Regions from separate parts of the Chengkuizengella sp. SCS-71B genome, predicted to be linked through region 3. Evidence: riboswitches for the same ligand, from Rfam matches in the RefSeq annotation. Region 3 holds a riboswitch; each other region holds the start of a gene.

The links. Region 3 has a riboswitch for cobalamin ahead of cobJ (precorrin-3B C(17)-methyltransferase). Riboswitches for the same ligand answer to the same signal wherever they lie in the genome.
Region 1: linked by a shared signal. The riboswitch ahead of VQL36_RS04095 (ABC transporter substrate-binding protein) and the one ahead of cobJ (precorrin-3B C(17)-methyltransferase) in region 3 are both predicted to bind cobalamin.
Region 2: linked by a shared signal. The riboswitch ahead of VQL36_RS01305 (hypothetical protein) and the one ahead of cobJ (precorrin-3B C(17)-methyltransferase) in region 3 are both predicted to bind cobalamin.

What each region holds. Positions count from the first base shown of each region.
Region 1 is NZ_JAZHSH010000001.1:825,369-836,089, reverse strand. Features, by position in the region: gene VQL36_RS04135 (cobyric acid synthase) at 1-702, opposite strand, end outside; gene cobD (threonine-phosphate decarboxylase CobD) at 699-1,766, opposite strand; gene cobS (adenosylcobinamide-GDP ribazoletransferase) at 1,838-2,665, opposite strand; gene cbiB (adenosylcobinamide-phosphate synthase CbiB) at 2,638-3,597, opposite strand; gene cobU (bifunctional adenosylcobinamide kinase/adenosylcobinamide-phosphate guanylyltransferase) at 3,622-4,221, opposite strand; gene cobT (nicotinate-nucleotide--dimethylbenzimidazole phosphoribosyltransferase) at 4,218-5,288, opposite strand; gene VQL36_RS04105 (heme ABC transporter ATP-binding protein) at 5,343-6,116, opposite strand; gene VQL36_RS04100 (iron ABC transporter permease) at 6,178-7,218, opposite strand; gene VQL36_RS04095 (ABC transporter substrate-binding protein) at 7,219-8,232, opposite strand; cobalamin riboswitch at 8,340-8,529, opposite strand; gene VQL36_RS04090 (hypothetical protein) at 8,697-8,828, opposite strand; gene VQL36_RS04085 (ABC transporter substrate-binding protein) at 9,050-10,721, shown strand, end outside.
Region 2 is NZ_JAZHSH010000001.1:267,884-278,604, forward strand. Features, by position in the region: gene VQL36_RS01295 (MarR family winged helix-turn-helix transcriptional regulator) at 56-487, opposite strand; gene VQL36_RS01300 (NAD(P)H-dependent oxidoreductase) at 610-1,188, shown strand; cobalamin riboswitch at 1,257-1,461, shown strand; gene VQL36_RS01305 (hypothetical protein) at 1,574-2,098, shown strand; gene VQL36_RS01310 (hypothetical protein) at 2,085-2,597, shown strand; gene VQL36_RS01315 (CbtB domain-containing protein) at 2,587-2,790, shown strand; gene lonB (ATP-dependent protease LonB) at 2,804-5,128, shown strand; gene VQL36_RS01325 (helix-turn-helix domain-containing protein) at 5,112-6,629, opposite strand; gene VQL36_RS01330 (HAD family hydrolase) at 6,824-7,678, shown strand; gene VQL36_RS01335 (OFA family MFS transporter) at 7,715-8,998, opposite strand; gene VQL36_RS01340 (NADH:flavin oxidoreductase) at 9,532-10,599, shown strand; gene VQL36_RS01345 (SDR family oxidoreductase) at 10,658-10,721, shown strand, end outside.
Region 3 is NZ_JAZHSH010000001.1:1,944,695-1,955,415, reverse strand. Features, by position in the region: gene cobM (precorrin-4 C(11)-methyltransferase) at 1-769, opposite strand, end outside; gene cobI (precorrin-2 C(20)-methyltransferase) at 769-1,479, opposite strand; gene cbiE (precorrin-6y C5,15-methyltransferase (decarboxylating) subunit CbiE) at 1,472-2,689, opposite strand; gene VQL36_RS09620 (cobalt-precorrin-5B (C(1))-methyltransferase) at 2,737-3,852, opposite strand; gene VQL36_RS09615 (precorrin-8X methylmutase) at 3,856-4,506, opposite strand; gene cobK (precorrin-6A reductase) at 4,496-5,272, opposite strand; gene VQL36_RS09605 (sirohydrochlorin chelatase) at 5,294-6,154, opposite strand; gene cobJ (precorrin-3B C(17)-methyltransferase) at 6,189-7,862, opposite strand; cobalamin riboswitch at 8,106-8,310, opposite strand; gene VQL36_RS09595 (M14 family zinc carboxypeptidase) at 8,507-10,381, shown strand.

The sequences.
Region 1 (10,721 bases), 1.1 Mb from region 3:
TAGATGATGAAGATATGGAATAACACCTAGTACAGGTTTATTAGTTTTATTTTCTAACCAATCAATTCCAGATTGCAAAAGTGAAATATCTCCACGGAATTTATTAATGATAAATCCGCTCACTCTATTTCTTTCCTCAGGCGTTAAGATCTCCAATGTACCGACTATGGATGCAAAAACTCCCCCACGGTCAATATCTGCTACAAGAATAACTGGGGCATCTGCCCACTTAGCTAATCTCATATTTACGATATCTCGATCTTTTAAGTTCACCTCAGCAGGACTACCTGCCCCTTCAATCGTTATCAAATCATATTTTTCACGTAATCTATGCAAAGAATCTTTCACAATACCTTCAGCAGTATGTAAATATTGTTCTCGATAACTTCTTGCATCTAAATCCTTATAAGGTTTGCCATGAACAACAACCTGTGACACCATATCTTGTTTAGGTTTTAACAAAATCGGATTCATGTCTGTCGTAGCTACTGTGTAACATGCATCAGCCTGCATTCCTTGTGCACGACCTATTTCTTTCCCATCTAGGGTTACATAAGAATTTAGAGACATATTTTGCGATTTATAAGGTGCCACCTTGTTCCCATCTTGATAAAAGATCCGACATAAGGCAGTTGTGATTATACTTTTCCCTACATCTGACGCTGTTCCCTGAAGCATGATCGTATTTGCTAATTTTTTCATAATAACACCTGCTTGATCTCAGATATAAACCTCTCATTGTGTTCTCGTAAACGAATAGCGATTCTACAAAAAGTAGAATTTAGCCCTTTAAATAAAGATGCGTCCCGAACCAAAACCCCTCTGTGAGCTAATTTTTCCTGTAACTGTTTCACATCGTTTAAAGGGGGGAGTTGTATTAACAAGTAATTCGTATCACTTGGATAAACTTTTATATCTAAACCAGATAATTGATTAGTAAACCATAATCTCTCTTGAAGAAGCCAGTTTTTTGTTTTTTCTATATAAGGATGATCTTGCAATACAGAAATACCAATAGATTGTGCCAATGTATTCACACTCCACTGAACTTGTAAGGATTTGATTTTCTCAATCCACTCTGGATGTGCAATCATGAACCCTAAACGTATTCCTGGAACGGCAAAAAATTTGGTCATGGAGCGAATGACAAAGAGGTTATTACTTTGATAAGCTTGGTTCATTAAACTGACTTGTTTTTCTTCTGGTACAAAATCAATAAAAGCCTCATCTAACACAATCGGGTGATTCAAATTTAATAAAAGTTGTAAAACAGACTGAGAAATTAATCTCCCTGTTGGATTGTTTGGATGTCCTAAAAAGAAAAGATCACAATAATTTGCTGCATATTGAATATCAGATTCTTGCAGTTCAAATTCATTATTTTCTTTTAAATAAATATCAAACGTTTCCCTATTTATCTTTGAAATCGCTTCCTCATACTCAGAAAAGCATGGTCTTGCCAAAGCGGTTACTTTTGGAACGATGGCACGAATCGTTAAATCTATCAGCTCTGCCGCTCCGTTCCCTACTAATATACTTTCTACAGGGACATCATAGAAATCTGAGATCGTTTGACGAAGCTTTCTTACTGCAGGGTCAGGATAATGAACAAGCTCCTTCCAAGTTTCTGTTAAAATGCTTTCTACAGAAGTCGGACACCCCCAAGGATTCATGTTAGAACTAAAATCAATAAATTGTTCTTTTGCATATCCATAAGTTTCTGCTGCCGTAACTAAATCCCCGCCATGTCCGTATTGTTCCAACATCATTTCTCCTCCTCTTTATGTCCTGCGACAATCCTTATCTCTGTAGCAGATTTTATTTCAATCTTCTTCTATTACATTAGTTTTTCTGCGTAAATCACAAGACTCATTAAAAGTACTACTTCAACCAATTCATTGATCGCCCCGTATGTATCTCCTGTTAATCCACCTAACTTTTGGTACAATGCATGAGATATAACCCACATCGTGATTGTAGATATTAAAATCAGTACTATTATCAATATGAGGACTTCTGTCCAAGAATCATGTATAGGTAGGAAGTTGTACATTATGAGAGAAATAACCAGAGCGTTGATCATAGATAAAACAGCATAAACAAAAGGAATACGGCTCACATCAGTGCCAAAACCTTTTTCTTGTCTAGCATATGGATACCATTTTGCAGCTAGAACCATCATCAAACGGCTCCAAATCGGGATGAATAAAATATAACTTAATATAGAGGTGTGTTGTTCATTTTCTAATAAAGAAAATAGAAGTGTCATTTTGAAAATAAGATAACATACACAAACAATTACACCCATGGCTCCAACTCGACTATCTTTCATGATCTCCAACATTTTATTCTTTGAACGATAACTTAATATGCCATCCGCTGTATCCATTAAACCATCCATATGTAGTCCACCAGAACTGACCAACCAAATTATACATATCAATACTGCTGAAGGAGCAGAAGGTAATACACTAGGAACAACATAAGATATAAACCACAAAAGCAACCCAATAATAAATCCAGCAAAGGGATAAAAAACAACACTTTTTTGAATGATATTGCGTTCGTAAGGAACATTTATAGGAATCGGGAATCTAGTTAAAAATTGTAGAGCACATATAAAAGCTTGAAACCAGCTTATAAATAATTGAACAATAATCCGCACAAGATCCCCCCTGCACATAATACACTCACTCCGTTAAGAATATGTATGGAATGTAAAATATCATTACGATTCAGATCACGTAAAGCTACTCCCATTCTTGCTCGTTCACTTACGATTCCCTCGTACATATTCCTACCTCCTAATTGAATCCCCAGAGCTCCTGCTACAGCAGATTCGGGGATACCACTGTTAGGACTTGGATGTTGATGTGCAAACTGTTGAATTGCTTTCCATGCCCTTAGACTATTGAAATTTTTATTAAATAAGGATACCACTACGATAAGAAAACCTGTAAATCTAGCAGGTATCCAATTTAAAAGATCATCAAATCGCGCAGAAGCCCAACCATAATGTTCATATTTATCATTTTTATAACCTACCATTGAATCTAGTGTGTTAGTTGCACGATACAACATCGCTAGGGGAGCGGCACCCATTAAAGCATAAAATAAAGGGGAAATCACAGCATCTACAATGTTTTCAGAGACGGTTTCAACAGTAGCTCTTGTGATTTCTTCTTCAGATAAATGATCTGTATCTCTACCTACGATGTACCCTACATATTTTTTCGCATCTGATAAATCCCCATGCTTTAAAGGAGTATATACTAACAGTGCTGCTTCCTTTAACCCCTTTATAGCAATGGTTGCAGCGATCAGCCAAACATTTGCAATATAACCTAACCAAGGGTGGATAAACTGAAGTCCAAAGGTGATGATGGAGGTTGAAATAGTAGTCAGTAACAATACAACAACAATCAACCAAATACCTAAACTTTTACTTTTCCCGTACCAACGATTCTCGATTGTTTTAATCATTTGCCCTATTAAAATCACTGGATGAGGTAACCACTTTGGATCACCGATGATCCAATCAACCATCATAGCCGCAGCTAACATCCAAAGGATTTCTTCTATTGAATAAAACAACACGCTATTCATACTCCTTTTAAAAAATCAATATAAGAACTGTCTACTTTTTAATTCTATTGGAATCCCGACTGTTACCAAAAATACTTGATCACAAATTTCTGCTATTTTTTGATTCATTACTCCAGCAAGATCTCTATATAAACGACCTAAAGGATATTCAGGAACAATCCCATCTCCTACTTCGTTTGTAACTAAAATGACATCTCCATTAAATTGCTTTAACGATGTGATTAACATCTCCATTTTTCGAATTACTTTCTGCTGTAATTCCACTTTTGCTGCTTCTTTAGCTTTTCCTGAGTGATTTTGTTTTAGTTGATCTTCAAAGCATAACAACCAATTAGATAACCAAAGGGTTAAACAATCTACAAGTACAAATTTTTTAGAATCACTTTTGTTCATTGTTTCTAAGCATTGATCTATGTCATAAGGTTCTTCTATCGTTTCCCAAGAAAAATCAGTTTGTTCTCGCCTAGTTTTATGTAATTCAATTCTATTACTCATCTCTTCGTCATAAATTTGGGAGGTTGCTATATACACTCCATGATTTGCTATCGTAGCTGAATATTTTTCTGCAAAAGAGCTCTTACCACTTCTTGCCCCACCTGTAACTAGTATAATCATGGATTGGTCGTTTCTTCATTTGCACCAGATACTCCAGCACTTTGAAAAGTTGCCATTTCAGACATTATATTTAATGCTGCATCCACTAACTGAAAACATAAAGCAGCGCCCGTTCCTTCTCCTAATCTCATATCCAAATGCAACATCGGTGTCAAACCCATCTCTTGCAACATGAACTGGTGACCTTGCTCCTGAGACAAGTGTGAAGAAATCATATATTGTACTGTTATAGAACATAAATTGTAAGCAATCAATGCTGCAGATGATGAAATAAACCCATCAATGATGACAGGAATACGAGATTTTGCCGCTCCTAAAATGACTCCAACCAAGCCAGCAATTTCTAAACCTCCTACTTTTGTAAGCACATCAAGTGCATCCTTTTGATCAGGTCGGTTGATTTGAAGTGCTTGCTTAACTACACTTTGTTTATGATTCCACTGCTCATCGTTAATGCCTGTGCCTCTCCCTACTGCTTGTTCAATACCAATCTCGGTTAATGCAGCTAGAATAGCAGCGCTCGCAGTCGTATTTCCAATTCCCATTTCCCCAGTTGCTATTAATCTATAACCCTTTTCTACTAAATCCTCCACTACTTGGACACCAACTAATATAGCTTGTACAGCTTCTTCTTTACTCATTGCTGACTGCTTTGCCATATTATTCGTACTCGGTTTTACCTTTTTACTAATAAGATCAGGATGCTGTAGCGATTCTTTCACACCAATATCTACACAAAAAACTTCTGCTCCTGCTTGTCGTGCCAAAACATTAATCGCCGCGCCACCATTTAAAAAATTGTAAACCATTTGAGGTGTAACCTCTTGAGGAAATGCACTAATTCCTTCTTCACAAACGCCATGATCTCCCGCCATCACTATGACTGCCTTTTTACTTAAATCTGGTATTAATTGTTCTGTAATACCCGACAGTTGTTTGGCCAAGTCTTCTAGTTTCCCCAAACTTCCAGGAGGTTTAGTTAATTGATTTAGATGGTTTAATGTTTTTAAAATTTCTTCCTCATTTAATGGTTTAATTTCTTGGATGATTTGATTAAGTTCTTGCATTATACTCACCTCTTAAATTAATTTATTTTATGCTAATTCAAAAAAATTTTGGTTTTATTTTGACTTTAATAATAATTGGGGCACATGTAATTGTGGATGGGTAAAGATGATCGGTTCTGTACCGTAAACCTGTGAAATCAACTCAGATTTTAAAACTTCTGAAGGAGTGCCTACTTTAACGATCTCTCCTTCGTGTAAAAGCAATAATCGATCACAATACATCGCCGCTAGATTCAGATCATGCAACACTGAAATTACAGTTAATTGATTTTGCAGCTGCCAGTTACGTATGTAGTCCATCATCTGTACCTGATGGCCGATATCCAAATATGTAGTTGGTTCATCTAACATTAATATTCGAGGTTGCTGTGCCATTATCTTCCCTAAAGCTACTCGTTGTCTTTCACCACCACTAAGCTGTTCTAAAGTACGATTTTTTAAGGGCTCAATTTCAAGCTTTTCCATGATATCTGTAACTAGTTGTTCAGTATTTTGCTTCTCTGTCCCCATCCAGTTTTGATAGGGATACCTCCCCATCTCTACGACTTCACGAACTGAAAAACCCACCAAAGGCAATGCTTCTTGCTGAAGTACCCCTATCCATTTGGCTAGATGTTTTCTAGAATAAGTATACATCTCATTTCCATTTATTTGAATGGTTCCTTTATTCGATTTTTCAATCCCTGAACATAACTTAAGTAGGGTAGATTTCCCACTTCCATTTGGTCCAATAATGCCAAAACTCTCTCCTTTTTCAACTCGAAAAGATATATCTTTAATGATATTCCTATTATCATATGTTTTACTTACATGTTGTACTTGGATCATAAATCTCTCTACCTCTTCATCAAAAAGTTAATGTCATTACAGAAAAAGGTTGTCTCAACGTTTAAGAATGATTGGTCATTTTCTTATTTTTAGATAATAGATATGCAAAAAATGGAGCTCCAATAAAAGCAGTAATCACACCTAGTGGAATTTCTTGAGGACTTAATAACATTCTAGCAATCGTATCTGCCCACAATACATAGATTGCTCCAAATAGAACCGATAGTGGTAAAATCAGTCGATAGTCAGGACCAACTAATAAACGAATTAAATGAGGAACAATTAAACCTACAAACCCTATTACACCTGCTACAGAAACGGCTGCAGCTGAGATTAAGGTTGAGAAAATAAGCACGATCCACTTCGAACGATCTACGTTCACACCAAGATGTGCTGCTTGTCGTTCACCTAAGGCAAATAGATTCAACACTCGACCATATCCTAACAGAACAATTAATCCTATGAATAAATAAGGAAATAATATAATGGAAAATTCCCAACCTCGCAATGCTAAACTACCCATTAACCAAAATACAATACGATTAATTACATCATCTGATAATGTGATCATAAAAGAAACAATGGAGCCCAAAAATGCCTGAACAACAACACCTGATAAGATCACTGTTTCTATACGGAACTTACCCTGTATACCTGCTAATTTAAATACAAACAACAAGCTTAGTATTCCTGATAGAAAAGCAACAATTGGCACTGTCCATTGACCTAACCATAAAAATTGAATGCCAAACAAGATTAAAAATGCAGCTCCTACTGAAGCTCCTGTAGCTACTCCTAAAGTAAAAGGATCAGCAAGTGGATTCCTTAATACACCTTGAAAACCAGCACCAGCTAAAGATAAACAAGCACCAACAAGAATACCGAGAGTAATGCGAGGAAATCTTACTTCTAATATTATTTTTTCTGATGATATTGGCCAATCCACAGAGATATGCTGTCCTACAAAAGGAAGTTGATGCAACAAAATACGCCAAACCTGTAACAATGGTATATGTGCTGAACCCATTGATAAACTTACCACGATGGAAAGAAGAAGCAGCAGTATACCTGCTCCTCCCCATATTATTAATTTATGTTTCATTTATTTCACCAATTCTGGATAAATTCCTTTAGCAATTTCTAATAAACCTTGTGTTATTCGAGGTCCTGGACGACTAATTAAATCATCGTTCACCCCTATTAAACTATCTTCTTTAATTGCTGCGATTTCACTCCATCCGCTACGCTCTGTAATCACAGGTTTCAAATCCATATATTTTGTCGTATAAATGATAACATCTGGATTATCTTCGATGATCTTTTCTTCACTAATTTGTAACCAGCCTAATTGATCTGCTGCTACATTAATTCCACCTGATAACTCAATTAATTCATTCATAAACTCACCACTACCCACTGTCCAGCCTTCTGAAAACTCAAGATATACTTTCTTTTTATCTGCTTCAGAAATCCCTGATACAGCTTCTACTACTTGTTGTTTTTCATCAGCCATTTGTGTGACTACAGTTTGAGCTGCATCATTTTCACCTGTAACTAGACCTAGTAATTGAATGTCATCTATCACTTCATCAATAGAATTAGGTTCAATTGTAAACACTTGAATATCAAGTTCAGCCAATCCTGTAATAATCGCTTCATTTAAAGATAGTCCTCCAATCACAAGGTCTGGCTCAGCTGCTAAAATCGCTTCTGTATTTCCATCCAAAATACCACCAATTTTAGGTTTTGTTGTGGCTTCTTCTGGGAAATCGTCAAATTCAGTAACACCTACTATATTTTCATCTAATCCTAGTGCAAATAAGATTTCTGTTACACTCGGTGCAAGGGATACGATACGTATAGGTTTTTGTTCAAAGATAATTTCGTTACCTGCAGCATCTGTAACCGTTAATGGATATATCGTTTCACTGTTTTCTGTATTTTCAGCAACTATATTCTCAATTTCTTCTTGAGTTGAATCATTACTTTCTACTGCTTCATTCTGTGATCCATGTTCTTGATCTGTCTTTTCACTTACTTCGCTTGGGTTGTTACCACATGCAGCTAAGCTGAATGCTAATACAAACACAAGTAAAATCATTAATATCTTCTTCATTTTCTCCACCCTTTTTTATGTATGTGTATATATAAAAGCCCTTTATCCGTGTAGAATAAAGGGCATACTAAACCTTTCGATTTGCAGCTTCCTTTTCCTCGAAGGATTATCGCATCTAAATTATAGGCAGGTCTCCTGACTCATGAGCACTGACTTCCTCCCCTTCCCATTCAGTAGAACAGTGGCATACTGAGGTCGTCCTCATTTACAGTGGCGGGACCGTGTCGGATTCACACCGAGCTTCCCTTTTAACCTAATAAAACAATTTTCATAGGCACCTATCATTTTTTTATATTAAATTTTATATATCATAACTACTGCAATCTCTTAGATCATTATATGTTAATTTAAGTGACTTGTACAATGCTTTTTAACTGTACACAGAAAAGTGCGCATCGATTAAATATCGACACGCACTGTCCGAATAGATTTTTAATATTTATTTTTAAAGATGGGGATTATTATCACCCTCCCCCTCCTCCTGAACCACAGCATTGTTGGCTAGTAAGCTCGATAGTTTTAAATTCATATGAATGGATACTGCTCAATTGAAAAATCACTAATGTAATAAATAAAACCTTTAAAATCTTCTTCATATCGCAAGACCTCCATGTCAGTTCTTCTTAATTGTTCTTGTAACTCTCATTCAACATACTTAAATTTGTAACTGTTAGGTTTATATTTATAATTTTCCCTGCAACTGATATAATTGTATAAATAATTACTACGACTAAAAAGGATGAAAATTCCCGTGATTTTCATCCCTTTTATAAACTTATAAGATATATACTTTAATATTCTATGAGGGGTAACAATAATGAAACTAATCGAACATTACCTTATCTTAAATTCAGCTTATGCAACTCAAAAAAATGGTGTTGAGTTTGAAACTACGCTGAGTGAAATCATAGATATCCTCGGTTGTAGTCAGCCAAATGCAAAAGGGGTTTTAAATCGATTAAAAAAACAAGGATGGATACGATGGAAGCCAGGGCGTGGTCGAGGATACAGATCCCGTATTAACTTTCAACTTTCTCTGTTTGATGGCATTAAGATGTATGTATCGGAACAGCTAGCACAAGATCATTTCAAAGAAGGAATGGAGTTCCTCCACTCTTTATCCATCCCTACCCAAATTCATAGTTTCTTAGGGCAATATCTAGAAGAATGGTTTGGTTTTCAAACAGAAGGGGAAAAAGAATTAAAGCACATCTTACGTATACCCATGTACAGAAATCTCATTTCTTTAGATCCCGCCCAAGTCTCTACAGCATTCGAATACCATTTTGCCGGTCAAATTTACGATACATTGCTTCGTATTGATTCAACTACAAAACAAATTTACCCACACCTTGCTCTCGGTTGGGATACCCCAAACGAAAAGGAGTGGATCTTTTACCTGCGTAAAGGAATTCGGTTTCACCACGGTAGACTATTAACATCAGAAGATGTAATTTATACTTTCCAACGTGTACTAGACTCTTCTGTCAGCGTCTTCTATTGGCTGAGGCACTATTTGAACAAGGTAGAATCATCAGGAGACCATACTGTCATTTTCCATTTCAAACAACCTTTCCCTTTTTTCCCAAACATCTTGAGTTCTAACAAAGCCTCCATCGTTCCATATGATGTCGATTTCAAACAACAAGTCGTGGGTACAGGACCTTTTTTTGTTCGTTCATTCTCTACAGAAAAGTTAATATTGGAAGCTTTTGATCATTATTTTAAGGAACGAGCTTGGTTGGATCGAGTAGAAATTTTCCGTTTTCCAGAGGAGCTACAAGGCAGGTTTTCTTACAAGATGACCACTAGAAATGTAGATTCTTTGGAGGTGCAAGAAAAAACAGTGAATCAGCATGTAACGATTACACAATTAATTATTTTTCAAACAAAAAAACCAGGTCCACAACAACACCCAGCATTTAGAAGAGCAATTCGCCTTGCACTTGATCGAAACACGATGATTAATGATACAACCATGAAGGAAGTTCAGCCTGCAGACAGCTTTTTACATACTCGTAGTAAAAAGAAAGTTTTTCCTTCCTATACACTATCAGAAGCACAGGAAGCACTCAAAGAAAGTGGATATTCTGGTGAAACCCTAACGATGTTTATTCCTTCTCTTCAATGGAGAGAGAACGCACTTTGGATTCAGTCCCGTTGTAATCAAATTGGAGTATCTTTAGAACTCCAACCTCTTGATCTTAAAAAGACACTCCAAAAGGAATTTTTCCAACAAGCGCATCTTATTATGATAAATGTAATATTAGTTGGTGATTCGGAAATTAATTTGATTGAACCATTTGGTAATAACAGCTTATATCGTCAAGTGTTCACTCTTGAAGAGAATCAACAAATGGATAGGTTTACGGATCGATTTATTAGTGGGAAAACGACAAATGAACGTCTTTCTATTTGGTGTGAAATGGAAGATTGGTTCCGCCAAGAAAACCTCATCCTTTTCCAGTTTCACTTCAAAGAAGAAACTG
Region 2 (10,721 bases), 1.7 Mb from region 3:
GATCTTATCTCCTACAAAAGAGATTAGTTAATTATATTTCTATCAATTTAATTACTCAAAAATATAATTTTGTTTGAAGTTTATCTACAGCACGTTCAATCTCTTTTAAATCCTCTGCAGAAGCATCTTCCATTCGATTTTTAAAATTAAACTCTATCTGCTTATAAACTTTTTTCATCATCATTTCCCCTTCTTTAGTAAGGGAAATGAACTGCTTTCTACGGTCCTCAACATCAGATTTTTTTTCAATTAAATAGAGATCCCCTAATTTTCTGATCTCTCTACTTGCATTTGGCATAGAAATACGTATACAATCACTAATTTCGCTAAGCGTAATTGGTTGTTTACTTACGTAAATAAAATCAAGAATATCATATTGAACTTGTGTAACGATGTCAGGCCTCACGTCTCTATTGAGTTCGTTTGTCACCCGTAGAACCGAGCTTGTAAAAGTAATTAGTTTATTAAAAAGGGCTTTGTTTTCCATCGTTTTCACCTCTTAGTTGTACAATAGCAAAATATTTATCAAAATACAATTATCATTTGACAACTAAAAAGAAATGAATTATGATTTAATTATCAAAAGATAACTAAATGAGGTGAGTTAATATGAAATCATTAGTCATTTTTACCCATCCAAATCACAACAGTTTATCCTATGCGTTTTTACAAAAAGTACTTGAGGGAATTGGTGAAAACTCAAATATTATGGAAGTGCAAGTATTAGATCTATACGAAGAAGGATTTAATCCATTGCTAGTATTTAATAGTGAAAAAAGAAGAAGGGATATGCACCGTGATCCAAATATGGAAAAGTATAGAGAACAGATTCTTTGGGCAGATCAAATTGTTTTCATATATCCAATCTGGTGGGGAAGGCCTCCTGCAATGCTATTGGGCTATATAGATCAATTGTTTGCAGCGAACTTTGCCTATAAAGATGATGGTCTTTTTCCGAAAGGGCTTTTAAAAGGAAAGTCGGTTATATGCGTATCAACGATGAAAGGACCTGCTAATTATCCGTTGATTTTTTTAAATAATGCTCATAAAGTTTTAATGAAAAAAGCTCTTTTGAATTTTGTAGGAATAAAAAAAGTGAAGTTTTTTGAGTTTGGTAATATGGAAAGTCCAAAAGGGAAACAAACTGAAAAGTTAAATAAAGTGTATCGGTATTTTCAGCAAGTGTAAGTAAAAAGAAAAATTATAATGGTGCAAAACTAGAACTTGGATTATAATTAGCATAGGTTGTTTAACAAGTGAATATTGTAAAAAAGGGTGAAACGTTCAAACGTTTCTTAAAAGGGAAGACGGTGTGAATCCGTCACGGTCCCGCCACTGTAAATGGAGAGTAAAGTGTAAACCACTGTGTAAAACGGGAAGGTTTATACAAATTGAATGATTTTCAGTTGAATTGCGTTTGATCCATGAGTCAGGAGACCTGCCTTTTTTTGTATCACAAGTGTACCTACGAGGATAGGGAAAGTGAATAAATTTTTAGACATTTATTTGCACTTTTCGGCACTTCTGTAGGAAGTGTTTTTTTATTTTTAATATTAAGTGGAGGAAGAGCAAGATGCAAAAAAAGTTATTTCTTGGCGTAGGATTTTTACTAACGTTTCTACTACTTATGCCAGCATCTCTAATCATGGGTGAGGAAAGTATAAAGGTAGAAGTGAACAATGAGAACGGTGGAGAAACAAGACCTGATTTAGACACAGCAAAGGTTGAGCTTACATTTACAGAGATTGAGAACGGATCTGCTAACATTTTATTGAGTAGTCCTGAACGGAATTTTTTCTCTCCAACCGATTTTCCAATTGTAGAGGGTACTAAGTTAATTGATTCTACAATTCTAGTTGAAAATGGCAAGGCTGAATTTGATTATATGTTCCCTATTCGTGGTGATTATCAAATGAAGGTAGAGGTTTTAGATGAAAACGGGACCTTGGCAGGCACTCATTTATTGAACATTCATATTCCAGAAAATCCAGATGAGGTACAAAATGCAATTGTTTTTGTAGGTATCCTTGTTTTATTTGGTTTTTTTGTTGGTCTTATTTTAACAGCTAGAAGGGGGAGAGGTCATGCGATATCGTAGTCTGTTACTGACGTTGGGATTTGTTCTTCTATTCACACTATCTGCAACTGTTATGGCTCATGATGATAATGATCATGGTCGTTCGATAGATCATCATGCAGAAGTAGGGAAACTTTATACATTTGAAGGGAACTTGGAAACATTAGAGAGTGGACCCTATGAAATTAGGTTTCAAGCTATTCGCTTAGAGGATAATGCACACATTCTTTCTATGAAAAATACATCTGAAGATGGAACCTATCAATTTACGGCTCAGTTTTTTGATGGAGCCGAGCATGATGTCACATTTTCACTCCTAAATCCGGTTACGGACGAAGTCATTATGGAAAGAACGGAATTAGTTGAAGTGCAAGGTTTTGATCCACCGATATTTATTAAATTAAAAACGATATTCTTTTTAGTGATGATGATTGGGATAGGTATGTTATTAGGTGTAGGTGTCATAAAATTAAAAAGGTCGAGACATGCGACAAAAGGAGGAGCTTACCATGGAATATAAATATGAATATCAGAACAAAAATAGCTTTAAAAATAAATTTAAAGCAGTGTTTCTTTCACTTCCGATTCAACTAACTGTTGTTGCACTTTTGGCGGGGATCGTTATTTATACTGCTTTATTTTCCAGTTATGCACCCGTACATGATGCGCTACATGATTTAAGGCATGGTTTAATGTTTATTCCATGTCACTAAGGTGGTCTTTTAATTGAAAAATGTTTTAGTAAATCTATTTTCCGTTGTGATGCATCGATTAGCTAAGAAACATCAAGTTGTAGCATTGGAACAGACGATTTCTTTATTTTTAAAATTTTATAGCAATCATCCTGATAAGCTATTTGCGATATTACTTAGGTTTAGTGAGGATTCTCGATGGGTTCTACGTTATTTGTCAGGTAGAGAGTTAGGGAGGTTTTTTACAGAAAAGCCTGAGCAAGTGATGGAGATTTGGTTTAGGCTAGCGAAAGATGATAACCTCTATGTAAGAGAAGGGACAGCGAAGGGGATTACATACGCAAGTGAAACGAATATAAAAGAAGTTTGGAAAAAGTGGGAGGCAGCTTTCTCCCACACCTCTGAACATGTTCGTCAAACGGCAGCTATGACATTGATTCACTTTTTAAAAAAATATAATAAAGAGATCAACCTGATTCCCGTCCTAGAACTTGTAAAAAATGATACCTCATCTAAAGTGAAGGTGATCGTTGAAAAGTATATCGTCCCTCTTGAAGAAGTGGGGGATAATTCACATAAGCCTATACTTGACTATCAAACGACAGAAGAGCTCCCTATATCTTCACGGCTGATAGATCAAGTAGTAGGACAGGATCATGCTGTAGAAGCGATTAAAATTGCAGCTCGTCAGAAGCGTTCGGTGTTATTAATTGGAGAACCTGGAACAGGAAAAAGTATGTTAGGGCAAGCGATTACTGAACTATTACCAGTCTCAAGCTTAGAAGACGTTATAGTGGAAAGTGACAATTCTGAAAAAAACGTCCCTAAGATTAAAGCTCAACCTGCTGGAATGGCAGAAACGTATATTCAACAGTTTGAAAATGAAGCTCGAGCGAGTCTTACTACTTTTCGTTGGATGATGGGTTTTGTTTATGTGGCTGTTTTATTTGTTGCGTTCTTCTACTATTTTACAAAGAATGAACCGATTTTTCTTTTGATTGGGATTGTTGTAGTAGGGTTGTTATATTGGGTTTCTAAAAAAATGAAAACAAATCCTACAGTGCAAATTCCTAAAATTTTGGTTAACCATACAAATACAAAACGGCCTCCTTTCATAGATGCCACTGGACTTCATGCAGGAGCGCTTTTAGGTGATATTCGCCATGATCCTTATCAATCTGGGGGATTGGAAGCCAGTTCACATCAGTTAGTTGAACCAGGTGCCATTCATCAAGCACATCAAGGGGTATTATATATTGATGAAGTATCCACACTGTCCACAGAATCACAGCAGTTTTTACTCACTGCTTTTCAAGAGAAAAAACTACCCATTACAGGACGTTCGCCTGGTTCCAGTGGGAGTATGATACGAACAGAACCGGTACCAACAGATTTTATTATGGTGTTGGCTGGCAATGTTCCCGATGTGGATAAAATTCATCCCGCTTTAAGATCAAGAATTCACGGTTATGGTTATGAGATTTATACTAAGACAACCATGGAAGATACGGAATATAATCGTTATAAACTAGCACAATTCATAGCACAGGAAGTACAAAAAGATGGGAAAATACCTCACTTTACTAAAGAGGCAGTTCATGTGATCATTGGACGAGCCAAAGAGATGTCACCACGTTCGAATCAGTTAACAACAAGGTTTAGAGATTTAGGTGGATTGATTCGTGCAGCTGGGGATATTGCTGTGCAGTCTGAAGCTAAACTAGTAAGTATGGAGCACGTTGAGCAAGCACTATTGAAAGTAAAGACATTGGAAGAGCAAATGTTTTTGGAAGCGGATAAAGGTAGTTTATCAACCCCTTATTCACAAGTGGGGATGGTTCAAACTTTAGTTAATTACAAAGGGATCATGGAACAGGTTGTAAAGATTTCGATAAGTGTCCAACCTTGCGATGTGGTGGAACTTAAAGCTTCTAGGCTGATGGAAATTAAGGATCGAATGAGTTTAGAGGCTTTATTAAATAAGTTGGGTTTGCATGGAAGGTATTATATTCAGTTCGATAGTGCAAACCAGATTGATGGGTCAAGTCGGACGAATGGAACTGACCACTCAAGTTCAATAGAAGGAATAGTTTTGGCTATTCTTGTAAATGCGTTGTCGATTAAACATAATATATCAATGCCTGTGGATTTTGTTGTTTGTGGAGATGTGGATATGATGGGGGCAATTACGGAGAGCTCCTATTTTGAGCGTAAGATAAAAGCGGCGGAGCGTTTAGGCATCACAAAGATCATGGCTCCATTTTCCAATTATTCAGATGATGTTCCAGATAGCATAGAAATGATTTGGATAAATACGGTGAAAGATGTTGAAGAGATGATGGTCAATCATTTCTTTTAGCCATCCAGCTGCGAGGAGAATCCCCAGTTATTTTTTTAAAAACTCGGCTAAAATAGTTGGCATCTGAAAATCCAACTTTTACTGAAATATCACTTAAATTTAGATTAGACGCTTCAAGTAGTTTTTTAGCTTCCTCGATACGTTTTTTTTGTAAATACTCTATGAAAGACATACCGGTTTCTTGTTTAAACAAATGACTGATATAATAACTGTTACGATTCACATGTTTTGCTGCATCAGACAATGTAAGTGATTTTGCATAATTCTTTTTAATAAACACTTGAAGTTGATTCACAATAAGTGAATGAACGGGAGGTTGTTTAAGATGAATGAGGTCAAACAGCTCATAACAAAAAGTTAACATTTTTTGTGTGATATCAAATAAAACCTCTCCAAATAAAATGATCTGAAATAAATCTTGATATTTATGTTCTAATGTATTTTCAATATTTTGTTTACTCATGAATCGATGAATGTGGGCTAACACACTTGTTAAACGTATTCGCATAGTTTCAGGGTTTGGATATAAACCACTCTCATCAGGAAAACCAGTAAATTGCTTATATAACCATTTCTTAATTTCTTCATGATTATAGCTTTCTAATACTTCTACTAATTTTTTGCTTTCTTTAGGAGATAAAAAGGAGTCAATTTGTTTATGAGCATAAGGTTGCATGGGACTAAAAACTTGATTTCCCCCAAAATAGAATCTTCTAGTTAGGCTACTCTTAGCTTCGTGATATGCTTGTTTTATACTCTTCATATTTTTCTTAGGTTGTCCAATTCCTCCAGAGATGGAGAAACCTTGTTCTTTACCTTGATAACAAAGTCGGATGAGAATTTGCTCTAATGTAATGATCGGGTTTGATGCTCCTGTTAGCATCGTTTCATCAAAAAAAAGAACCAGGTGATTTTCAACTGGAATGATCAATACTTGATATTCGCTTAATTCTTGTTTAACAAATGATAGTAAATGGGTAAAGCTCATTTTTATTTCATTATTTTGATCCAATTCAATGACAGCAAGCAGTCTTGGGATCTCCTCTTCGTGTTCAATTTCTAGATTTTCTAAAAATAATAAATCGTAAGCCAAATAATGTTGAGGAATTATGTTTTTATTTATAGCACTAGGTGCTTTAAAGTTTTTGATCATTTGACGTATAGTTTTGATCCATGTTTGTGTATCATATGGTTTAACAAATAAGGCCTCTGCTTTACATAGAAGTGATGCATATGCTGCATCAAATGTTTTGTGAATTGTATGAACGACCGTTTGCGTATGATTTTGTTTTAATAAGGGTCTTAAATTAGCTAATTCTTCAGATGAAAAGAGATCTAGTTCAAATATAAGTAAATCCACTTTATGCTGGGACAATAATGTTAAACATGGTTGGCTATCTGTTGCTTCAATGAGATGTTTATAAGGAATGTGGTTGGAAGAAAGAAGCCACTTCATTCCATTTCGTTCAAGCTCGTCCCTTATACATAGACATATTTTCACTATCTTCCCCTCCCCATAAAAACTTTCATATTAAGTATTATAATCTTATCATTCAATGTGTTTTTCCTCCACTAATATGCAAAATAAATAAAGAAAAACTCTTGAATTTTATATATTATATAAATTAGTATACTTATATTAGATATCTATACATCTAAGAGTAATTTCTAAGCAAGTCACTTAGGGAGATGTGAATGGGAAATTATTATAAAAATATTTTGCTGGTTACAGATATGGACGGAACACTGTTAAACTCAGATAACAAAGTAAGTATGAATAATAAACGAGCATTAGAACACTTCGTATATGAAGGTGGATTATTTACTGTTGCGACAGGTAGGATGGAGAGATCGGTGATCCCATACTTAGATGATTTACCCATTAATGTTCCAGGTGTTTTATATAACGGTGGAGCATTATACGATTTTCAAAATCAAAAAATATTATGGAATCAAGGTTTGCCTGAAGACTTTTCATTATTATTGGAAGAAATAATACAAGCTTTTCCTGGTATTGGTGTAGAAATTTATATGAATCAAAATGTGTATTTCATCACACATAACGAGCACACAGACAGTCACCGTATAAAAGAAAAACTTAAAAAAAATACGCATTCACTTGAACAATTGCAAGGCTCTTGGCAAAAAGTAATGTTGGTTTGGGAGGCTTCATTATTAGATCAAGTAGAGTCTTTTTTGGAACAAAATTCCAGGGGGATAGATTGGGTAAGGTCGGAACCTCAGTTTCTCGAAGTACTAGCTAAAAATGTAAACAAAGGGAATGGGTTAATAAAATTAAAAAAACATCTGGATCTGTTAAATGTATCCACAGTTGCATTTGGAGATCATTTGAATGATATAACTTTGTTAACAGCCTCCGATTTAGGAATAGCTGTAGATAATGGTCATGATCAATTAAAGAGCATTGCTTGTTATAGTGGGAAACATCATGATGAAGATGCACTTGCCGCTATCATTTATCAAAAGAATCTAATATTTGATTTATTGGTGATGAAGAAAAATGAAGTAAAAGAAAAAAACCGCTTATGACGGATCATAGGCGGTAATATAGGAGAGAAATTATAATTAATGTGCAATTCTTTGTTGTAATTTTTTGTTTTGCTGTAAAGAAGGTTGTCGGGCTTTCCTTACTTTTTGAATATCCTTACGAATGTAAATAGAAGTGATCAGTGCTATGGTTAGAAATACGGCAAACACATAAAAAGTGGCGTTATAGCTGTTCGTAGTATCTCTTATATAAGCCACAAGCATTGGTCCGAAAACACCTGCCATTGACCAAGAGGTTAACAAATAACCATGAATGGCTCCTAGTTGTTTTGTTCCAAACATATCCCCAATAAATGCTGGTAAGGAAGCAAATCCTCCACCATAAATCGTCAGGATCGTAAATATGAGAATCATAAACAGGATCTGATTAGAAACAGATGGCAATAATAAGAATGCAATAAGCTGGATGGTGAAAAATGCAGTATATACATTTGTTCTTCCTAAATAATCAGATGCAGAAGCCCAGCCGATGCGACCCCCACCATTAAAAAATCCCATCAGACCTACCATACTTGCTGCTGCAACAGCTGTCATCCCTACTTTTTCTTGAGCCATGGGTGAAGCGACAGAGATCAGCATTATACCAGATGAAATATTCACAAACATCATGACCCATAACATCCAAAATCTTTTTGTTTTAACGGCTTCATTTGCTGTAAGCTGTGCTAAATCTTCTTTTAGTCGCATCGTTCCTTTTTCTGTTTTTTCCTTCATTCCTGCAGGCATCCAGCCTTCTTCAGGTTTAGAAATATAAGATGCTCCTGACAACATGAGGATAAAGTATGAGATACCTAAAATGTAAAACGTTTGTGAGAGACCCACATTTTCTATAAGATAATTGGCAATAGGACTACAGATTAATGCACCTGCACCAAAGCCCATCACGGCCATCCCAGTTGCTAACCCGCGATGATCTGGAAACCATTTGACTAAAGTAGAAACAGGTGATATATAACCAATACCTAGTCCCATACCACTGATCAACCCATAAGATACATAGTAACCTACTAATGATTCAAAATGAACAGCTATTCCTGTTCCGATTAAACCTGCGGCAAATAAAATAGCTGCAACTGTTGCTGAAAAACGTGGTCCTTTCTTCTCTACTAATCTACCAAAAAAAGCAGCAGACATTCCTAAACAAAAAATTGCAATTGTAAATGCAAGAGCGGTTTGTGTACTGTTCCATCCCAGTTGTTCAGCTAGAGGATTTTTATAAACGCTGTAAGCATACACCGAACCAATAGAAAGGTGAATTGCAACAGCGGATAATGCAATGAGCCAACGATTTTTAGCTTTCATGATAGCTCTCTCCTTTAATATTTGAAAATCCTTATTTATCTTTGTGTTCCATAAAAGTGATGAATATTTTATTCACAATATGTTTCTATTTAGATATCATGAAATCATGAATTGGGGTGGATTTCAGGGAGTTCCATCACTTTTATGGATTAAAATATTCTTTCAAATAAAGTATAAAACTTATAAAATGTTATGTCTGTGATTTTTTTCACAATAAAGAATATATACTTTTTTAAAAAATATATAAATTTAATCTTGACAATTACAACTGTACTATTTATTATTACAGTATAGGAAATAATTTCTTTATTTTTTTAGATTAAATGTAATAATTATAAATACAGTTTAAAGTGAAGGGGTTGAGAAGATGTGCTCATAGTAAAGATATAGTCCATATCTTTTTATACTAAATGTAACAATAATGATTACAGTACTTGTTCAACACTAAAAATAAAAAAACATTTATTAGAACAAATATATATCCGTCTTACTTTGATGTTATGCTCAAAATTTTATTTTTGGAGGGATTTAAATTGTCAGTATTATTTAATTCACCATCTATTGGTAAATTACAAATGAAAAACAGATTTACAGTAGCTCCTTTAACCCGTACAAGTGCTACACATGAAGGGGTTGTTACAGAAAAAAATGCGAAATATTATGCAAGATTCGCAAAAGGACAATTTGGGCTTATTATTACGGAGGGTACTTATACAGATGACCAACACAGTCAAGGGTATTTTAATCAACCTGGGATCATCAATCAAGAGCAAATAGACGGGTGGAAAAAGGTTGTAGATGCAGTTCATAAAGAAGGTTCAAAAATTATAGTTCAATTAATGCATGCTGGTGCACAAGCGGTAGGTAATCGTTTTACAGAACAATCCATTGCTCCATCATCTGTACTTTTAGAAGGTGAAATGGCCTGGAAGAAAACGCCTAAAGCAGCCTCTATAGAAGATTTAATAAAAATTAAAAATAATTTTGTGAAAGCTGCTTTAAATGCGAAAGAGGCTGGATTTGATGGAGTTGAACTTCACGGTGCTAACGGATATTTATTAGATGAATTTTTATTAACGTATACAAATAAGCGCCAAGATCAATATGGTGGTTCTGTACAAAATCGAGTGAGGTATTTAGTTGAAATTATTCAAGCAGTACGTGAAGCAGTAGGAGAGGATTTTATAGTGGGTATACGTTTGACCCAGAATAATCATATAGATGGATATACACATAAATGGGAAGAAGGAGATGCTGAAGTGATTTTCTCAAGTGTGAAAGATGCAGGCGTGGACTATATTCATACATTTCAATATGAGGGCTGGAAACCTGCGTTTGGAGAAAATTCCAAATCTCTTGCAACAGCAGCTAAAAAATATGGTCAGGTAACAGTGATTGCAAATGGGAATTTACATGAATTAAATAAAGCATCTGAAATGGTTCAAGACAAGGATGCTGATTTTATTGCTATAGGCAAACTAGCACTGTCAAATCCAGATTTACCAGTGAAAGCAAAAAATGGTGTACAATTCACACCATTTGATGCAGAGAAGTTCATCGGTTCTGATTATACCATTAAAGAGTTTGAATATCATATGTAACCAATTCTAAACATAACATATTGAAAATAATGATTTTAATAGGGGGATGAATGACAATATGAAATTGAAGACAGCAATTGTCACAGGAGCATCAGGTGGTATTGGATCTGCTACAGTGATTG
Region 3 (10,721 bases):
ACTTCACACCTTTTCTATATCCATGTGTAAATTCTTTATCATATAACTTCGAACGATATTCTTTTTCATGAATATTTGGATCCAACGCCCATCCAGCTAAAATCATAGCATGTGCACGAATCCCATGTTCCCGCATATCCTTATCTAAATTTTCAATTGTTGTTCTTACAATCTTTTGATCAGGCCAAGTTGCTCGTTGAACGACAGCAACAGGAGTTTGTTCACTCCATCCTGCTTCAATAAATTCCTTTGTTACCTTTTTGGTTAAAGTCGCACTCAGGAATAAAGCAATTGTACTATGGTGTGAAGCGAGATTCTTTAGTTGTTCTAGTTCAGGTACAGGCGTTCTACCCTCTGCTCTTGTTAATATCAACGTCTGGGTTAATTCAGGGATCGTTAGCTCAGCACCCACGGCAGCTGCGGATGCAAACACAGAACTTACACCTGGAATAATTTCGCACTCAATGCCTTCTTTTTTGAGCAATGCCATTTGTTCCATTGTTGCTCCAAACATAGCTGGATCACCTGTGTGTAAACGTACGAGCATTTTTCCCTGTTTTACCTTATCCACCATCAAATCTACCATTTCATCTAAAGCCATCCCAGAGCTTTTGATCACTTCTGCTTCAGAGTTTGCTTTTGAAGTTAATTCTTCACTTACTAAGGAATCTGTATATAACACAACATCTGCTTGCTGTAATAACTTCAACCCTTTCACGGTAATCAAATCTGGGTCTCCAGGACCCGCTCCAACAATATATATTTTCACTATTTTCTCACCACCATTAACGTTAAATATTCCAATTCTGCTCCTTCAAGTTCCTCAACATTTGTCCATACTCTTTCTTCTTCAGAAGTCACTTTTGTTACAACTGCCGCTTTATCTATTAATTCCAATTCTCTTAAAATACCGATCATCATATCTAAAACTTTTGCTACTTTAATAAATACAACACAATCATGTTCAATTAATGCTTTTCGCATGTTCTCAACATCATTTGTAGCCGGTACTATCGCTACTTGCTCGTCTCCATCTGCTAGTGGCAATCCCATTCTAGCCGCAGTTCCATTCACAGAAGAAATACCAGGTACAACCTTGATTTGAATATCACGGTGAAGCTTCTCAACCAAACGTTGCATATGGATAAACGTACTATAAAGCATAGGATCGCCTTCAGTTACAAAAGCTACGTCTTTCCCTTGATTTAATTGTTCACTTACCGTTTCTACTGTTTTGTTCCATTGCTTTTCTAATGTTGATTTGTCCTTAGTCATAGGAAAAATTAGCCCTAACATTTCTTTTTCCAGTGGATTAATATATTGCTCAGTAATCGCTAAAGCGTAGCTTTTACTTCCTGATCTCTTTTTTGGGTAAGCAATAACAGGAGATTCCTTCAGTATGCGAAATGCTTTTACTGTAATCAACTCAGGATCTCCAGGACCCATACCAATACCATATAATGTGCCTAAATTACTCAATTTCTATATCCTCCTCTTCTCTATACGCCGTGATGATATATATAGGATTCAGTGCATCAAACCGATTCATATGTAAGATAGGTTTACTTCTTGAAATCTGAGCCATCGTAATATCAGCCTTAAACCCTTCTTCTTTAAAAGCTTGACTAGCTTCATACAATGTTTCGATTGTAGCGGCATTTAAAACGATTCTTCCGTCTTGTTTTAAACGGTTGCAGCATATATTTAATAGTTTCTTTAACTCACCGCCACTGCCTCCAATAAATACCGCATCTGGATTAGGAAAATCCTCTAACCCTTCTGGAGCTTTGTTATGTTTGACAGTCATATCTACTCTGAATTTTTTCATATTTTCCAAACAATTTTCTAAATCCTTTTCATTTTTTTCAATGGCATATACTTCGCCACCTTTTGCTATTCGTCCCGCTTCAATGCCAACTGAACCAGTACATGTCCCAATGTCCCAAACAATACTTGTTGGTTTTAATGCCATATTCATTAAACTTAAAACCCGTACTTCCTTTTTCGTAATTAATCCTTTATCTGGCTTTCTTTGTGAGAATTCATGATCAGGAATCCCCATTGTCCAAAAAGGTGCTCTCTTTTGTCGAAATAAAATAACGACGTTTAAATTTGAATATGTGGAATCTTTCATTTCCTCTAACTCATACCATCCTGTTTTTTCTTCTTTACTCCCTAAATTTTCTGCTACAAAAGCTCGGTATTCTGTCATTCCAAAGTTCAATAAATATTTAGCAATCGCTTGAGGATTGTTTATATCATCTGTTAACAAAATCACATTATCTTTTCCATTGATACGTTGAGCAAGTCCTTTCATACTTCTACCATGAATGCTTATACAATCAGCATTATGCCAGCTATCCCCTACTTTTGCATAAGCAAGCTGAACAGAGCTCAAGTTGGGATAAATTTCAACCTCCATTTTTTTAGATAGATAACCACCAATCCCATAAAACAAAGGGTCACCGGAAGCAAGTACAACGACTTTTTTATTGATTGATTTAAGAGTTTCTACTAAATTGCTTAATCCACTTTTAATGACTAACTTCTCTTTTGTATAATCTTCAAAAAAAGATAATTGCCTTTCTCCACCTACCAGCAACTCACTTTCATAAATCCATTTCTGATATATAGGCAACAAACTTTCTTTTCCGTCATCACCTATACCAATAATTTTGATTATACTCATATACTCGCATCCTTTTTTTCGTCTTTAAACTAAGTTGACTTTTCACATTATTGAGATTGAGAACGTATGGTTTTCCTTCCTAGTAAAATGCCTTTTAAAGTACTAATGACCGTTTCAACCTCCATGTCGCCATTTACTTCTTTTAAACTGGATAAACAACAATACTCACACAATGTATCAAAGAATAGTTTGTTGTCTTGCTCAAGCATCATGTCACCTACTTGTGAGGCTGTATTTGCTGTTTTTATATTTTCTAAAGTAATTTCATCCACATCACATTCAGCAGCTACTTTGGCAAGAAAGTTAAAATCAATTGCAGCACTTTTGGAATGAACCATCATCACACCGTTTGCTACTTTTGAGAATTTACCCATCATACCGACCAGCGTTACTTTTTTTACCTTTTTATTTTTACAGGTTTTTAAGGTGAATCCGATGAAATCTCCCATTTCAATAAAGGCTTCCTCAGGTAAATCAGGGTATAACTCCATTCCAAATTTCTCACTTCTCCCACCTGTTGCTAAAATAAGGTGGTCACACCCTGCGGTCACTGCAACATTGATAGCATGTGCAATACTCGCTTTAAAAGCAGAGGTTGAAAACGGTACAACTGTACCTCTTGTCCCCAAAATTGAAATTCCGCCTAGAATTCCTAATCTTGCATTTAACGTCTTTTTGGCGATTTCTTCACCTTCAGGAACCGATATTTCTACACGAACACCTTTATGTATTTCAAATTGATGCAATATAGTCTGGGTCACTTCCATGATCATTTTATAAGGTACAGGATTAATTGCTGCTTTACCTACCTCAACTGGTAAACCTGGTTTGGTTACTCTACCAACACCGATCCCTCCATCCAATTCAATACCTGAATCCTTATTCCAAGAAACGGTAGAAAGTATCATAGCGCCATGCGTTGCATCAGGATCGTCCCCGCCATCCTTTATCGTTCCAGCAGTAGCTGTATCCTCATTAAATTCACAAGTAGATATATCAAAGGAAACTTGTTTACCAATAGGTAAAGTAATGGTCGCTTCCTTTTGTGTTTCCTGAAAAATCAATGCGGTTAACGCTGCCTTTGTCGCAGCTGTTGCACAAGCACCTGTTGTATATCCATGACGCATATCTTTTGGATCTTTCTTCGTTTCTTTTTTCTTCATATATTACACCTGACGAATAGCCATCAATGATATTGCATTTAAAGCAGCTACCGTCACAGCACTTCCACCTTTTCTTCCGATATTTGTAATGAAAGGAATGTCTAATTTGGCCAATTCTTCTTTCGATTCAGCAGCAGAAACAAATCCAACCGGCATCCCGATCACAAGACCTGGTTTCGCTTCCCCATTTTTCACTAAACGAATTAATTCTAGTAAGGCTGTAGGCGCATTTCCGATCGCAAAAATTCCACCTTCTGCTTCCTTAATCGCTTTGCGCATCGATATAATGGCTCTTGTTGTATTTAATCGCTTCGCTTCCTCCATCACATCTTCATCTGATATGTATACTTTAACTTCAGATCCGAACTTTTCAAGCCTTGGTTTGCTAATGCCAACCTGAACCATTTGAACATCTGCAACTACGATTCTCCCACTTTGAATGGCTTTTATTCCTGATTGCACCGCATCTGGATGAAACAACACACTTCTACCTAATTCAAAATCGGCAGAAGCATGAATAACACGCTGCACAACTGGATATTGTTCTTCTGTAAAAGAGTGCTCTCCTAATTCTTCTGTAATCATTTCAAAGCTTTTTCCTTCTATTTCTTGTGGTTGTACTGTTAATGGTTTAAATTCCGTTTTAAAATCCATTCTTTAATTCCTCCTTTATATAGTTCAATATGTTTGCAAAATCAGAAAATTTAGTTCCGTACTGAATTTTCGGCCTTGAGATCATAATCGTTTCAATCCCCATTTCTAATGCTGTTTCTACCTTTTCGTCAACCGCTCCAACCTTTCCACTTTCTTTCGTAATCATGACATTGACCTTGTAAAAATCATAAAGTGCTTTGTTTAATTGTGTAGAAAATGGACCTTGCATAGCGATGATATTTTTTTGTTGTATACCTAACTCTTCGCACTTTTCCATATTGTCTTTACGAGGTAACATCCGAGCTACTAGTGTGATATTTGGCAGGTCAATTAGTTTATCTGTAAAGGTTTTTAACGTTTTACTTCCTGTAGTCAGCATGATGACTCCTTGCTTCTGAGATGCTAATTCTGCTGCATGTTCATATGTTTCAACTTTATGTAATAATGAATGTTGTTTAAATTCTAAACCTTCTCTTTCAAAACGAACATAAGTAATTTTACTTTGTTCTGCACAGTTTATTGCGTTTTTTGAAGCCTCTTCCGCATAAGGATGACTTGCATCTACAATCATTTGTATCTTTTTTTCTTTAACTAATTCTATCATCGCTTCAACTGGTAACCTTCCAACCGAAACAGGTAGATCCACTTCTCGCATTGATAAAGCGGCATTTTCTGTAACAACAGTTGTTAATAAGGGGATATTCATCTCTTTGATTTGCAAAGCTAATGCTCTTGCATCACTTGTCCCTGCTAGAACTAAGATCATTTTAGTAATGTCTCCCTTCTTTTAAGCATGGTGGTGGTGATGTTCGTGATCATGATCATGATGATGGTGATGATCAATATGTTTCATTGCATCTAAACGGTAAGAGCAGTTATCACAATTCATCTTTACTTCATCCTGTAACGCTTCGTTGACTCTCTCTATGAGAACTTCTTTTAAATTCGAATGAAATCCAAAATATTCACCTAGTTGAAACTGAAGATTTTCATATTGATGTTGATAAGTTTTGACCATATCTTCCATTCTTTTAATTAAAATACCTGTAAACAAGAAATATGGAAGAATAATCACATTTTTCGCACCTAGTTTTATACAACGCTCAATACCCTCATCCATGGTTGGGAACGTAACTCCAATAAATGCTGTTTCAACCCATTTCACTTTCATTTTTTCCCAAAACAAACGAGAGATTTTATAAACATCACTGTTTGCATCTGGTTCACTGCTTCCTCTACCTACAATTAAAACCGCTGTTTCTTCTGAAATTTCTTTTTTATTCAATTCAACAACCTCTTGAAAACGTTCATGTAATATATCAATGACAAGATCATGCACACCGATGGGTCTACCATATACGAATTGAACTTTTGGATAATGTTCTTTCGCTTCATCAATCGCTGCTGGAATGTGAATTTTCGAGTGCCCTGCACCCAATAAGATAATTGGAATTACAACAACTTTTGTAGCTCCTTTTTCTATACACTGGCTTATTCCTTGATTGATATTTGGTTTTTCAAATTCTAAAAAGCAAGTTTCAACTATCGGAGTTTGAATACGTGGCAGCATATTTTTTATAAAAGCTCTGACCTCGTCATTGCCTTCTTTATCTCTACTTCCATGACCAACAAATAATACAGCTTCCATTATTAATTCCTCCCATGATTTCTTTCTTTTAATATTACTCTCCGCAAATGACTTGTTCTGTTACTAATACAGGAACATCACGATAAGTAAAACCTTCGATTTCTCTCACACGTTTAAAATATTTGTGGAATCGCTCATTTGGAAAACCATCATTGGCATAACCTTTCACAATTCGTTCAACTAAATCTACAATTTTTTCTTTTTCAATACCTTCTGCCACAGGTTGTGCAGCATGAGCGGTTCTTCCTACCGTTTTTGCTCCTAAAAACAAATCAAATTTACCTTTACGGAACACTATGCCAATATCTTCTTTCACCGCACCATAACAAGTCATCGCACATCCGTTAAAGCCAATTTTTAATTCCTTAGGTGTTTTTAAACCATCAATCCGTTTATGTATTTCTTTTACATATGGTATGGACTCATCCTTTTCTTCGTCACAGAAGTCACAAGCTTTTACTTGAGCTACATCTCCTACGGGAGCTAGCAATAATCCTTCATTTTGCAACTGTTGGGTAACTTCATTTGGATTACTCGTTGGGACTCGTAAAATAAGTTGATGGTGAGGTGTATATTCTATATCCCCTTTATCTCCAGCAATATCTGCAATTAACTTCATTTGCTGTGCAGTCATTTTTTTATTAGCTATACCTGGACTTATGGCCAGTTCTAAAATCGACTCTTGTTTAAATACAGCGTTCTCTACTATTACATCTTCTTTGTTTGTAGTTGGGATTGTTTCAATTCCTTGTTTTTGCTGCAAAGTCCTTAAAGCCTCAGTCGCTATAGTTAGAGGAGTCGTCTGACGGTCTTCTGTAAGATGATGAGCCTGATCTTCTGTATTCTGCTTCATTTCAGTTAAACTAGATTCGTTTTCTGCTTCAATTAAAGACCAAGGTTCATTTTCTTTTTTTAATCGCTCATGTGGTTTAAGCTGTTGTTCATCACGATCTAAAGTGTATTTTCTTTGGTAACCTCTCGGTGTAATCATTTTCCCATCATATAAAAATGTAGTAGAATTTCCGATAATAACGGTTGTTAACATGCCGATATCAAACTCTAACATTTTTTCTAAAGTCGTTATCTGTACAAATTCACGTTCACGATATGCACTCTTTACTAATCCAACTGGGGTATCCGGAGATCGATATTTCAACAATATGTTTTGTGCTTCAATAATTTGTCTCGTTCTTCTTCCACTTCTAGGATTATATAGCGCGATAACAAAGTCCGCTGATCCGGCTGCATCTATACGCTTTTCAATTAGTTCCCATGGTGTTAAATGGTCACTTAAACTAATCGTACAAGCATCGTGCATAATTGGAGCACCTAATAGAGAGGCGCATGAGTTAATTGCAGAGATACCAGGGATGACCTCAACTTCTACTCCCTCTGATTCATGCCAGCCTTTTTCTATTAAAACTTCATATACAAGTCCAGCCATCCCATATACGCCTGCATCACCGCTAGAAATAACTGCTACTTTCTTACCATTCTCCGCTTGTTTTACCGCTTCCTGTGCTCGACTTACTTCTTCTGTCATACCTGTTCTAACGATTTCTTGATGGGTAAGCAGATCACGAATTAAATCAACATACGTGTTGTATCCAATAATGACATCACTTTCTTCTATCGCTTCACGTGCTCTTTTTGTAATATGTTCAAAACTGCCTGGACCAAATCCGATAACTAATAATTTACCCTTCATCTCCCATTTCCCCTTTATTAAAAAGCCCTAATTTACTATACTTCACTCTTAACCTCCATGAGTTATACTTTAAAATCATATTCAAAAATATATAAACTACCACTAATTGCGAAAATCTAACATTTTTGAAAGCAAAAAAGCACTTCTACATCAGGTCGTAGAAAGTGCTAAAATATATTTGGAATGGCATAAGAACATACCAATCTCATCATACACCTCCCTATCCTCGTAGGTTCATACTAGTAAGTGTTTATAGAAAAAGGCAGGTCTCCTGACTTATGGATCATCGTATTTCTGAATGTTTGATACAGTTGCTTAAACCTTCCCATTATTCACAGTGGCTTAAGGATCTACTCTCCAATTTACAGTGGCGGGACCGTGACGGATTTGCACCGTTCTTCCCTATTAAGGAACGAATCAACGTTCCACCCATTTCAATATTATTCAATTGTTTAAACATCAAATTCATTATAAAGAAATGTTACTAACCTGTCTATGATTAAATGATATTAAATCTATTTATAAATTCTAATTGTAGAGAGTAGCTTCACTCTATTGGATTTAAATAGATATTCTTCCAAAATATTCATAAATATAATATATGAAGAATATGATGTTGAGAATTCACTAGAAGGAGGATTAAAATGAAGTCATTTAAAGTTTATCGTTTATGTTTTTCAGTAATGTTAATGGTGTGCTTAGTTGCAACACCACTCATGACATCAGGTTTAACTATCGTTAATGCAAATCCAGAGGTGCAAAAGAAGGAAACAGAAGGTCCACTGATGTTCAGAATTGACAATGTATCTACAAAAGAACAACGAACTGAAATTGCTAGAACTGGTGTTGTCATTGAAGAAATTGGTGAAAATTATGTCATTGTTATCGCACATCCTACAGAAGTTAAAGATTTAAAGAAATTAAATTTCTCAGTAACTGAACAAATGACTAATGATCAATTGCAAGCTTTGGATTTCCCTATTTCAGATAGTGACTATCACAATTATCAAGAAATGGTAGATGAGATTAATCAAGCTGCAATAGATCACCCAAATATTCTTGAGAAATTTAGTATTGGTCAATCATATGAAGGCAGGGAGATATGGGCTGTTAAAATTAGTGATAATCCATCTGCAGATGAAGATGAAGCAGAAGTTTTATACACTGGTCTTCATCATGCTCGTGAACACTTAACCGTTGAAATGACATTGTATTTAATGAATTTGTTCACGGACGAGTACGGTACGAACTCACAAGTTACTAACTTAGTAGATAATAGAGAGATTTTCCTTGTATTTAACTTAAATCCAGATGGTGGAGAATATGATATAAGAAATGGAAGTTATGATTTCTGGCGCAAAAATCGCCAAGTTAATAGCGGTTCTAGTTATGTAGGTACAGATTTGAATCGAAATTATGGATACAGATGGGGATGTTGTGGAGGATCAAGCGGTAGTACTAGTAGTGATACATACCGTGGAACTAGTCCATTTTCTGCCCCAGAAACAAATGCATTAAGAAACTTTGTTGAAAGTAGAATGATTGATGGAAAAATGCAAATTACAACAGCAGTAAGTTTCCATACGTATGGAGAATTAATATTATATCCATATGGTTACACATATACGAATGTACCGAGTGATATGACACAGGATGATCATGATGTGATGGTAACGTTAGCTAATCAGATGGCGAATATGAATGGTTACACGCCTCAACAATCAAGTGATTTATATATAACCGATGGTGATATGACAGATTGGACATATGGGGAACATAAAATCATGTCATTTACGTATGAAATGTATCCTACATCTTCCAATCCAGGATTTTATCCACCAGATGAAATTATTCAAAGAGAAACTGAAAGAAATCGTGATGCTATATTATACTTAACTGATAAAGCGGATTGTCCATATGATGTTATTGGTAAAGCTGCACAATATTGTGGAGATGGTGGAGGAAACACTGAGATCGTATTTGAAGATGATTTCGAAACGGATAAAGGTTGGATCTCAGACCCGAATGGTAGCGATACTGCGACAACAGGAAATTGGGAACGTGCTAATCCAAAGTCCACACGTTCTAGTGGAGCTAAACAGCTAGGAACAACAACCAGTGGAAAATTTGATCTTGTTACAGGAGCAAGTAGTCGTGGGTCTTCTGCAGATAGTAACGATATTGATAATGGAGTCACTTCTATTCGATCATCAGTTATTTCATTACCAGCTGATGGTGCAACTACATTATCTTTCTCTTATTATTTCAGTCATGACTCTAATGCCTCTAATGATGATTTCTTCCGTGTAAATCTCGTTCACTCAAATGGTAGCGTTGTCACTTTATTTGAGGAATTAGGTACTTCCAGCGATCGGGATGCAGTATGGTTGAGTCAATCTCTCGATCTCTCTTCTTATCAGGGAGAATCAATTTATGTCCAATTTGAAGCCGCAGATGCTGCCGGTCCTAGCTTGGTAGAGGCTGGAGTAGATGATGTTAAAATCGAAAATGTGCGATAACCCGATAGATGAAGAAGATTAAAGAAAGCATTTCACCTTAAACTTAGATTTTGGGATTAGGTTTTCGACTACCTGATCCCTTTTTTTGATGGAGAGTGAATTTTTCGTGAAGTCATTAAATCAAAACCTATTTCTACTATAATATGATCCTAACATAGATTAGTCTGTTGCTTTTCAACCTTTGGTTAGATTACATACTGAATTTTTATTTATAAAATTGTGTAATAATATAACTTTTTTATTAATATTTTGTAAAAGTGTCAAATAGGGGTTGGTTAAAGGTAATAGGCATCCTTTTCCAGATGGCTTTTATATCAAAAAAAACAATAACGGAGGGTAA